2 regions of the Gilliamella sp. CG16 genome follow, and region 1 is predicted to be linked to the other one. Evidence: riboswitches for the same ligand, from Rfam matches in the RefSeq annotation. Region 1 holds a riboswitch; the other holds the start of a gene.
What was found. Region 1 has a riboswitch for preQ1 ahead of queD (6-carboxytetrahydropterin synthase QueD). Riboswitches for the same ligand answer to the same signal wherever they lie in the genome.

Region 1 (6,084 bases):
TCATTTAATCAATCAAGATATGATTGATTATGATGTTTTATGATCGATTTGGCAATATTGTAATCGTTCAGGATGAGATCATGATCACAAAAAATGAAGTCATTTAAATTCTATTGATGTTTTTCAATTAGGAAATACTCAATATTATTAATATGTTAAAGTTATTATTAGTGCAAATGAGTTAAAACGAGAATGGATCGATTGATTATTGATAGATCTAAAATTGTCGATGACTTATTTACCGCAATATACACTGTTAAAGTGACGGATCGGTACAATAAAAAAAACCGACCATTAAGGTCGGTTTATTTGTTGATTACTGTTTAGCTTCGATATTATCACCCACTAAATCCAAATGAATGGTTTTACCTGGTACTAATTTACCGGACAATATTTGTTGTGCTAATGGGTTTTCAATTTCTTGTTGAATAGCGCGTTTTAACGGTCTTGCACCATAAATTGGATCGAAACCAACTTTAGCAAGATGTTCTAACGCTGCATCAGAAATATCCATTTCATAACCTCGTTCATCTAAGCGTTTTTCAACATGTGCCAATTGAATTCTAGCAATCGCTTTGATGTTTTCTTGACCCAGTGGATGGAAGACCACCGTTTCATCAATACGGTTGATAAATTCAGGTCTAAAATGTTTAGTTACCACGGTCATAACTAATGCTTTCATTTCGTCATAACTAAGCTCAACTTGTCCTTGAATTAAATCAGAACCCAAGTTAGATGTCATGATGATAACCGTATTGCGGAAATCCACTGTACGACCTTGTCCGTCAGTTAAGCGACCATCATCTAAGACTTGTAATAAAATATTAAAGACATCCGGATGCGCTTTTTCCACTTCATCCAGTAAAATCACTGAATAAGGTCGACGCCGTACGGCTTCGGTTAAATATCCGCCCTCTTCATAACCAACATAACCAGGAGGCGCACCAATTAAGCGAGCAACGGAATGTTTTTCCATGAATTCAGACATATCAATCCGTACCATGGCATCTTCACTATCAAACATAAAGTTTGCCAATGCTTTACAAAGTTCGGTTTTACCCACACCTGTTGGACCTAAGAATAAGAAAGACCCAATCGGTTTATTCGGATCAGAAAGACCAGCACGGCTACGACGAATAGCATTTGCTACAGCGACAACAGCTTCATCTTGCCCAATAACACGTTTATGTAAAGCGTCTTCCATGTGTAATAATTTATCTTTTTCACTTTCAAGCATTCTCGAAACAGGAATACCCGTCGCTTTCGATAATACTTCGGCAATCTCGTTATCGGTCACTTTGTTACGCAATAATTTCATGGTTTTACCTTCTAATTGCGTAGCTGTTGCGAGTTTCTTTTCAAGTTCCGGAATTTTGCCATATTGCAATTCCGACATCTTGTTTAAATCCCCTGCTCGACGAGCTTGTTCTATCTCAGTGCGAGCTTTTTCCAACTCTGCTTTGATATTCTGAGTGCCCGAAAGTGCAGCTTTCTCTGATTTCCACTCTTCTTCAAGTGACGCATAATCCTTTTCTTTTTCAGCAAGTTCATTATTTAACATCTCAAGTCGTTTTTTACTGGCATCATCCGACTCTTTTTTAAGCGCTTGTTGCTCAAGTTTAAGTTGAATGATACGTCTTTCAAGACGATCTAATGATTCTGGCTTAGAATCCATTTGCATACGAATACTCGATGCAGCTTCGTCAATCAAGTCAATAGCTTTATCTGGCAACATACGATCTGAAATATAACGATGCGATAATGTTGCCGCAGCCACAATGGCTGGATCGGTAATTTGAACATGATGATGCAATTCATAACGCTCTTTCAAACCACGCAAAATGGCAATGGTGTCTTCAACAGTCGGTTCAGCCACATAAACTTTTTGAAAACGACGTTCCAATGCAGGATCTTTTTCAATATATTGACGATATTCGTCAAGTGTTGTTGCCCCAACGCAGTGTAATTCACCACGAGCTAATGCTGGTTTTAACATGTTTCCGGCATCCATAGCACCATCGCCTTTACCTGCACCGACCATAGTGTGAATTTCGTCGATAAACAGAATAATACGACCTTCTTCTTTAGCGATATCTTTAAGAACAGCTTTCAAACGCTCTTCGAACTCACCACGATATTTAGCACCAGCAATTAAGGCTCCCATATCCAAGGATAAGACACGTTTATTACGTAATCCCTCGGGGACTTCACGATTCACAATACGTTGTGCTAATCCTTCAACAATCGCAGTTTTACCCACACCTGGTTCACCAATTAACACAGGGTTATTTTTGGTACGACGTTGTAACACTTGTATCGTACGGCGAATCTCTTCATCACGCCCAATAACTGGATCGAGTTTACCTTGTTCTGCACGCTGTGTTAAATCAATAGTGTATTTTTTCAACGCACCACGTTGATCTTCTGCATTTGGATCATTCACGTTGTCGCTTCCTCTTAATTGATTGACTGCTTGAAGAAATTTATCTTTAGTGACACCCGATTTTTTTAGGATATCGCCAAGGCTCCCTTTTTCGTCTAATGCAGCTAATATAAATAGCTCTGAAGAGATATAACTATCTCCATTTTTTTGAGATAATTTATCGCATAAATTTAAAACTTTAATTAAATCTTGAGAAGGGATAACTTCGCCACCGACACCCTGCACTTGAGGTAATCGGTCAATGGATTGATTTAATTCTTGTTGTAAAATGGCATTATTTGCCCCAGCAGCTGCCAATAATGGATTAACACTACTGCCTTCTTGATTAAGCATTGCTGAAAGTACATGGATAGGCTCTATATACTGATTATCTTTACCTAATGCTAAAGACTGCGCATCAGCTAAAGCTTGTTGAAATTTGTTTGTGAGTTTATCTAACCTCATATTATCTATCTCCTTAGCAATAAATTTGGCATAAATGATTAAACACTTATTCCATTTGCATAATGACTAAATGAGTGTGGAAGGAAAAATTTCAAGAGCTTGTCAAGAATTTTTTTACAGATAATAAAAACTGACTAACGTGAAACATTTTAGACCTAAAAATGATAAATTTAAATATATTTACAATCGCATCCTAAATAGAATATCTAGTTTCAGATAATCATTGAAAGGTGACAAATAACTTGATATCTATTATATTAACCGCTTTCTTCTGTTAGGTTAACTAACCGTGGTTCGTGATCCATCCCACGAAAAAAAACTAGGAATGTAAAATGTTCAAAATTGCCAAAGAGTTCCAATTTGATGCTTGTCACATGTTAGACGGGCATAACAAAAAATGTCATAACCTGCATGGTCATACTTACCGATTAGTCGTCGAAATTAGTGGTGAACTCATTAATAAGGGTTCCAGCGAAGATATGGTAATGGATTACGCTGATCTCAAATCCATTGTAAAAAAACATATTATTGATCCGCTCGATCATGCTTATCTTTACCACCAAAATAATGTTAATGAATGCCGTATTGCTACCTTATTGCAAGAAATGGATCGAAAAACATTTGCTTTTCCGTGTCGCACAACCGCTGAAGGAATGAGTCAATACATTTTTGATTGTTTATCGAACTATTTACCCATATCCAAGATTAAACTGTGGGAAACCCCAAGCTCATACTGCGAGTATCAACGGGGTTAACTATGCTTGAGTTTCGTATTGTTGAAATCTTCGAATCACTGCAAGGCGAAGGTTATAATACCGGTATGCCCGCCATTTTTATTCGCTTGGCAGGTTGTAATCTAAATTGTTGTTGGTGTGATACCAATTTTCGCCAATATACCCGTTTCACATTAGATCAACTTCTCGACAAAGTGAAACAGTATAAAAGCAAAAATATCATTATTACGGGTGGCGAGCCAACCTTAGTTAAAGATCTATCTAAATTACTCTTACCCCTTAAACAAGCGGGTTATTTTATTGCTATTGAAAGTAATGGTTTAGGCAAAGTCGACGCTTTAATTGACTATATTGCTCTCAGTCCTAAGTTTTGCTATCAATCACGTTATCAAAAAATAGTTCAGTCAATTGCTAATGAAGTGAGAATCGTTGCTGAAAATCATCCTGACTTCATTTCGTTTTGCCAATATATAGAACAAAATATTCAAGCTAAACGCTATTACTTATCGCCTTGTGAAAGAAATGGCGAGTTTAACATGCATGACACAATCATATTACTTGGACAAATTAATCAAAATCGTATTGAAAATAAATGGTTACTGAATATCCAAACGCATAAATTTGCTAATATTGAATAATTAATCACGAAAAAGCACATCTGTTTACCGTTAACGGCTCATAATTTTGCCCTGAACGATTGTGATGGTTATATAACTTAATAATTTAATAAAGTTTTTGTTACGAAAATAAGAATAACATGTTTGAATTTTGCATACTATTAGCCAAGATTAACTTGCTCAAAACATGAAAGATAAATTTTTAATGAAAATTAACTTAACTTCACTCAGTTAAACACGTAAGAATGATTATTTAGCTGGCAGAAGAGAAGTTTTATATTTTTTAGTCACCAAGATAGAATAACTGAGGAACGTCATGATTGGTTTCTTTATTTGCCAGCTAATCTGAGAATGTTTGCACCATTTTTTTAAATATCACTCAAACCAAATCATTGATGCCATTCTTCCTGTTCGGTTTTCTCGTCGATAAGAAAAGAATTTATCTTGTTCTGTATAAGTACAATAATCACCACCAAATATTTTATTTACACCTGTTGAATTCAAACGTTGTTTGGCAATTAAGTAGAGATCGGCCAAATATTTTTGCTCTGGTATATTGATTAATTTAAATGCACTTTTTGCTTCTGGATCGATGGCCTCAAATTGTTTTTTTATTTCTTCTCCTACTTCATATTTTTTGGCACTTATGGCTGGTCCCATCCAAACCATAATTTCGGATGGTTTACAGGAGAATTTTTTAACGGTTTCTTCTAAAATTCCATTGCACAATCCTCGCCAACCCGCATGCGCTGCCGCGACCTCATCGCCTTTCGAAGAGCAAAATAATAAAGGCATGCAATCGGCAGTTAACACAACACACACTTGCTTTGCTTGATGAGTATAAGCCGCATCAGCTTCAAATATTTGTTTATTATTAACGATTCCAGTGGGGGGTTGTAATTTTATTTGTGAAATATCAAGGGCGACAGTACTATGAGTTTGATTAAGCCAATAAGGTTCGCTGGGTATCTGTTCAGCGGTAATTAAGCGTTTTCGGTTTTCTGCAACATCATTTATATTATCACCGGTACGCCCTCCCATATTTAAACTTTCAAATGGCGGCATACTGACACCGCCCATTCGTGTTGTGGTCAACGCTCGAACATTTTTCGGCGCAAACCAGTAAGGATAAATCGATTTAATCATTTTTCTTTCACCAATCCAGCTCATGTTTATATAATTCTGTATCTTCTTGTAATGCTTCAACTAGTCTTTGCATATCTTCTGGTATAGGCGCATGCCATTCCATTTGCTCACCCGTTATTGGATGATATAACCTTAACATGGTTGCATGTAATGCTTGCCTATCAAATTCTCGTAATGTGTTAATAAGTGTTTCGCTTGCCCCTTTTGGTGGTCTTGGACGTCCGCCATAAAGAGGATCACCGACCAAAGGATGAGCAATATGTGCTAAATGTACTCGAATTTGGTGTGTTCGTCCAGTTTCTAATCGTAAACGCAATCTTGTATGCAATCGATATTTTTCTAAAACACGATAATGTGTTACAGCAGGTTTTCCTGTCGGAAACACAGCCATATGAGTTCGTTTGGTAGGGTGTCGGGTAATCGGCTGATCTATTGTTCCTCCCGCCGTAATAATACCCATAGCTACCGCTTCATACTCACGGGTTATTTCTCTTAATTGTAGCGATTCGACTAAATGCGTTTGGGCAACGATAGTTTTAGCAACGACCATCAAACCGGTCGTGTCTTTATCCAACCGATGAACAATACCTGCACGTGGAACGCGAGCAATTTCAGGACAGTAATGTAATAACGCATTTAATACTGTGCCATTTGGATTACCTGCACCAGGGTGAACAACTAAATCACGTGGTTTATTTAT
Region 2 (6,084 bases), on a different contig from region 1:
TAATTTCGACGCTCACGCACTACACGGGCTATTAAATTATTTGTAGCAAGTTTTTCACCTTGCTTATTCACGTAAGCAACTTCAAACTCAGCTAAAGCGCCAATGTCAACAGTTGGACGCTCACTATAAGTATCCATCTGCCAATTGTAATAAGGTTCGTCGCTAAATAAAGTACGTAAAGCAGGAAGTTGATTTGCTGGCCAAATATCTTGAGTTGCATAACGAGTAACTGGTCTTCCACCCGAATCCAATAAACTTATATTTGTCACGATTCTAATAGGTTTTTTTACACGAGCCCACTGATCTGCACTAAGCTTGATTTCTGTTTTACCATTATTATCCAAAGTTTCATCAATTTCGGACAACTCAGTATAATCTGTTTCACCTTGAACATTTCCGATTTTAAAATCATTTAATCCCTGAACAGTTCTTAAATTTTTATAATAGTTCCTACCATTCAATTTATTCCCTGAAGCTGGTGCACCATAGAGATACCAACCTTTTATACTAAATTCCACGTCTTGATCAAATGATATAGGTTCATTAGAAGGCGCTTTGATTTCCATTGCCATTCTTTCTGGCAGGAACTCTTCTACTTTAAAATAAGAAAAACGATAGTTGTCATCACCGACATTAATACGAAGTGACCATTTACCTGTTGGCGCATCATTTGGTATCGTGAACTCAACTTGATATAAACCATGCGTGTCTGGTTCTTTTTTTACGTAACCACTTGCTATAACATTATCGTCAGAAGAGAGCACCTCAACCATGATTGGTTGATCAGGTAATTGTTGTCCATCAGCATCACGTAATAATGCGTTAAAATAAACCGTTTCACCGGGACGATATAAATCGCGAGGCCCAAAAATAAATAATTGTTTTGAATAAAAAGTTGAACCAGATAGATTAAAGTCCGTTAAATTTAGGGCATTACGATTAATGGTGACAAATGAAGTCTGGCTTCCATCATCGGCTGTTAATAAAGAATAATTAGATCCTTCTGGTAATGTGATCTCAGCAAAACCTTCATTATTCGTTTGGAATGAAAGGGTATTACAATTATTATTGTTGTCATTTGAGGAGTTAACACAAAGTAGCGATAAATTTATGTTTGGTAACGGTTTGCCATTATCTAATCCATGAGTCATCACCAATAATTTACCATTGTTGTAAGCATGAATAGCTATCCCAATATTACTGATTGAAAATAATGTGGCAGGCAATTCATCATTATAAGATCCAGCTTTATCCATTATTGCAAGATAAATGCCTTCTTTATTTATTTCTGAAAACTTAGATAAATCCAGCAATAGTGTTTCTTGAGTATTTGGTGTAGGATTGAGATCAAACCTTGAAGAAAAAGATAAATCCATATATTCTTCAAAATTTTGTGAACGCCAAGTATAATAATGGTTTATAAATCCGTAATTCGTAATAAATTTAGCTAACTTTTCTGGTTTGATTCGATAAAAATTTATATCGACTTTATCAATATTCAGTGTCGTAACCGGTAAACCATTCATGGATTTGCTGGGTAATAATACTCCACTACTTGAAAAAGCGATAAAAGGCTCACGATTTTGGGTATTAATTTCAATTTGATACACTGAGGATAAACTCTTATCATTGATAGCAGATAGCATTTTATCAATGGTCAAGGTTAACTTACGATTCGGTTCAAGGAATCGATGCCTTAATTCCAAACCGTTATTTGAAAGCTCCCATGCGCCATCAACCGTTCCTTTTTCCTTATCGACAAGTCTTAGAAGATTAGAAAAATTGAGTTTAGGGTTAACCGGAACAGAAAACGTAACAACTAAAGTACTCGAACCATCAAGTATCATTTCTGAGGTATCAAGGACAGTAAAAGGGTTATTTTTATATTTTTCTTTTAACTCAGGAGTAACAGTAAATATACTTTGAGTTTGATTATTTTGATTCGAATTAATCTTTGAAGTATTGTCATTGACAGATTGAGTTGTTGTCTGACTATCTTTGTTTTCATTAGCTATCGATGAAGATTTATTATTATTATCACAACCGATTAAAACCAAAATTAAGCTCAACACGCTTAACCCTTTAATAAAGCTCATTATTTTTCACCTATTTTCTATTCCAAATATTACATTATCAACATTTTTTGATTATCTATATTATGCACTGCCTAAAAACGTTTGGCAAAAGTTGTTTTTAAAGACAATGCCACTCCTTCGAGTATGTCTGATAAAAAAATTATCTTTTATTAAAACATATTGTTAATAGAAACCATTGCCATTAGATGAAGAGACAAAACTCATTTATTCATGAAAATAAATGAGTTTTGTAAATAGTGGAAGGCGCTTCGTTACAAAAGCGAACAAAATTATGAATTGGCGCTATCTAACGTCATTAATCTTTTCATTAAAAAATTTAAAATAACACCATAAAGGGGTAAGAAGAATAATCCACAAATTAAAATTTTAAAGCTATAGTCAATCGAGGCTATTTCGATCCAATGATTCGCCATAAATTCGTCGTTACTTTGATAAAAGGCAATAGCAAAAAAGACAATAGTATCAATACCATTACCTAATACCGCTGACGCCGAAGGCGCAACCCACCACGCTTTATTTTTTCGTAAATAATTAAACACGGTAATATCCATCAGTTGCCCAACCAAATAAGCAGCAAAACTGGCTAATGCAATACGAAAGACAAAACTGTTAAAATCACACAACGCTGAAAATCCCATCCAATGCCCTTCGAAAAATACAACCGAAATAGAATAAGAAAACAGTAAGGCCGGTATCATGACAACAAAGATAATTTTTCTGGCAAGGCTGGCACCAAATACCCGAATGGTTAAATCGGTGGTTAAAAAGATAAATGGAAAGGTAAATGCTCCCCATGTGGTATGAAAACCGAAGATATCAAACGGGATTTGTACCAAATAATTGCTTGATGCAATAACTAAGATATGAAAAAAAGAGAGCCAACAAAGTGCTTTACGCTGCTGAGCTGGAGTAAATTTTTTCTGTAATGAGTCTGAGTGAATATTCAAATACATATTCGTTTCCTTTTTTGAATGGGGTGAGAGAACCCATGATGTTTAACATAAAAATAATGTAATTAAGGTTAAAAATGTCGGATTACCTGAATTTAATTACATCGATATTTAATATTGTTAACTTGTTATACAAAAATACTTTTTATACAAAATAATTGTTGATGATTTGCCTGCATTCATTTAACCGTCAGACACGACTATGTTGTGACATCGGATAAATATTGATTTAACCCTTTTTCACGTAGCTCACAACTTGGGCACTGACCACATCCGCCGTCAACCCCGTAATAACAAGTGTGAGTGTGTTGTCGAATATAATCAAGATAACCGAGTTTATCAGCCATTTCCCATGTTTGCGCTTTAGTCAGATACATTAAAGGGGTGATGATGTTAAACGTGTAATCCAAGGCTAAATTCATCGATACATTCATGGATTTAATAAAGATATCTCGACAATCCGGATAACCACTAAAATCAGTTTCACATACGCCAATAATAATATCTTGAATAGCGTGTTGTTTGGCATAACACCCCGCTAACAATAAAAATAGCATATTACGCCCGTCAACAAAGGTATTCGGATAATTCCCTTCTTGAGCGGCTTTGATTTCTTGTGAATCATCAATCAAGGCATTATTGGTCGTTTGTTTGATCACTGAAGTATCAATGAGGGTTTGCTTTACACCAAGATCGTCAGCAATCCATTTGGCTTTTTCAAGCTCAATGGCATGTCGTTGACCGTATTGAAAGCTGATTGTTTCAACGTTTTCACGTCCATAATCAGCAATGGCTTGCAGCAGGCAAGTGGTCGAATCTTGCCCACCCGAAAATATCACAAGTGCTTTACGATGTTGCATTAAAAAATTCCTGTTAGGCTGATGAGATTAGCGATTATCGACTTTTTCAGGATAAAGATCGTGATTAGCTAAACGATTAAGCGCAATTTGTTCCCAGTGAGTACCGGGTTTACCGTAATTAGCATAAGGATCAATAGAAATACCACCTCGAGGCGTAAACTTACCCCAGACTTCGATGTATTTGGGATCCATTAATTTAATCAGATCTTTCATGATGATATTAATGCAATCTTCATGATAATCACCATGATTACGGAAGCTGAACATATAAAGCTTAAGTGATTTACTTTCGACCATTTTGATATTCGGTACATACGAAATGTAGATCGTTGCAAAATCAGGTTGACCGGTGATAGGACAAAGACTAGTAAATTCTGGGCAATTGAATTTTACAAAATAGTCATTACCAGGATGTTTATTATCAAAGGTTTCCAGAATTTCTGGACAATAAGTTGTAGGATAGCGAACAGACTGATCGCCTAGCAGTGTAACGTTACTCATAATTTTCCTTAGTTTTTTTGCGTGGGAGGTTTACGAACCACGTGATAAGGCGCACACCTTACCTTTTTTTGTGATAAAAGTCTAGCCTATTGCTTAATCACTTAGCATAACGGCGTTAAACGCTAAGTTAACTTAATTTGCTTGAAAATTGGGTCATTTTGGTTAAACAATAGCAATGCGTGTTGAATAAGAAAGTTGTCATCATCAACGGGATAACTCACAATGTTATCACTATTTTGATGATGACAAATTTGGAGGATAATCTTAATAAAAGCTAAAAACTAAGATTTACTTCGATTTCACTGCTTTGTAAAAGTTGTCCAATTTATCTTTAGCTTCCGCAAGTTCTTTTTCAGCATCATTTAATTTTGCGGTTTTTTCGGCAATTTTTTGGTTATCACCCTTGAGTTTTGCCTCTGCTAAATCTTTTTGTCTTTCTGCCACTTTTTCAGTCTTATCAGTAATATTCTTTTTGTATTCGGCTTCTAAATTATCATCTTTACAATGCATTTTGACATTTAACAATGCTTTTTCTAATCCTTGAACACGTTCAACATTATCTGTTTTTTGGGCTTCAGTAATTTGTGCTTCAATTGCCTCTTTTTTGCCGGCACAGGTTTGCCCTTCATGATCATCAACGTTTGCGGCACAAACACCTAATGTAAGGGTTGTTAAAAAAGAAAGCAGTGTTAATTTACTTACAGACGACTTAATTGTTGATTTCATAATAATTCCTCTTAAGTTTATTTTCTTAATTGAACACAATCGACTTTATGGTTTTTGCCTTTCGTTAATATTAAACTTGCTCGCTCTCTTGTCGGTAAAATGTTTTCGATCAAATTTAATTCATTGATTTCTCGCCAAAGACGATTAGCGATATTTATCGCTTCTTGCTCTGGAAGTTGTGAATAGTGATTAAAATATGAGTTAGGATCACTAAAGGCGCCAGCTCGAAATTTTAAAAAACGATTCACATACCAATCATGTAGAAGCGACAAATCCGCATCAACATAGATCGAAAAATCAACATAATCCGAAACAAAGACTCGGTTGGTATTTTGTGTAAAATTTAAGGTTCCTTGTAATACGTTTAATCCTTCTAAAATGAGAATATCAGGACTATCTATAACGATTTCTTCATTATCAACAATATCATAAACCAGATGTGAATAGACGGGTGCTTTAACTTGAGATTGACCTGATTTTACATCAGCAACAAAATTGATCAACCTTTTAATATCATAAGATTGTGGAAAGCCTTTTTTGTTCATTATTCCACGCTCTTCAAGATATTTATTAGGATATAAAAAACCATCCGTGGTGACTAATGCAACTTTTCGATGTTCAGGCCAACGACTTAATAGTGCTTGTAAAACGCGTGCAGTTGTACTTTTACCTACTGCTACACTCCCTGCTATACCGATAACGTAAGGGATTTTTTGGGTTTTACCTAAAAATTTGGCAAGAACAGCCTGACGGCTAAAACTATTATTAATATAATAGTTGAGCAATCGGGATAAGGGTAAGTAAATTTCGCTGACTTCATCTATGGACAAATCTTCATTAATTCCTTGCAATGAGGTGAGTTCCTCAGGGGTTAATGTCATGGGTTCAGCATTACGCAAACTAGCCCATTCTTGGCGGCTAAACTGCATATAAGGACTAAGATGATTTTTC

Region 2: linked by a shared signal. The riboswitch ahead of queF (preQ(1) synthase) and the one ahead of queD (6-carboxytetrahydropterin synthase QueD) in region 1 are both predicted to bind preQ1.

The regions. Positions count from the first base shown of each region.
Region 1 covers NZ_JBIDFL010000011.1:37,240-43,323, reverse strand. The annotation lists gene clpB (ATP-dependent chaperone ClpB) at 317-2,887, opposite strand; PreQ1 riboswitch class I at 3,171-3,216, shown strand; gene queD (6-carboxytetrahydropterin synthase QueD) at 3,220-3,642, shown strand; gene ACGH47_RS09715 (7-carboxy-7-deazaguanine synthase QueE) at 3,645-4,259, shown strand; gene pgeF (peptidoglycan editing factor PgeF) at 4,614-5,381, opposite strand; gene rluD (23S rRNA pseudouridine(1911/1915/1917) synthase RluD) at 5,392-6,084, opposite strand, start outside.
Region 2 covers NZ_JBIDFL010000002.1:12,169-18,252, forward strand. The annotation lists gene ACGH47_RS02560 (MG2 domain-containing protein) at 1-2,096, opposite strand, end outside; gene ACGH47_RS02565 (7-cyano-7-deazaguanine/7-aminomethyl-7-deazaguanine transporter) at 2,366-3,049, opposite strand; gene queC (7-cyano-7-deazaguanine synthase QueC) at 3,247-3,906, opposite strand; gene queF (preQ(1) synthase) at 3,934-4,407, opposite strand; PreQ1 riboswitch class I at 4,410-4,454, opposite strand; gene ACGH47_RS02580 (DUF1090 domain-containing protein) at 4,696-5,133, opposite strand; gene coaA (type I pantothenate kinase) at 5,151-6,084, opposite strand, start outside.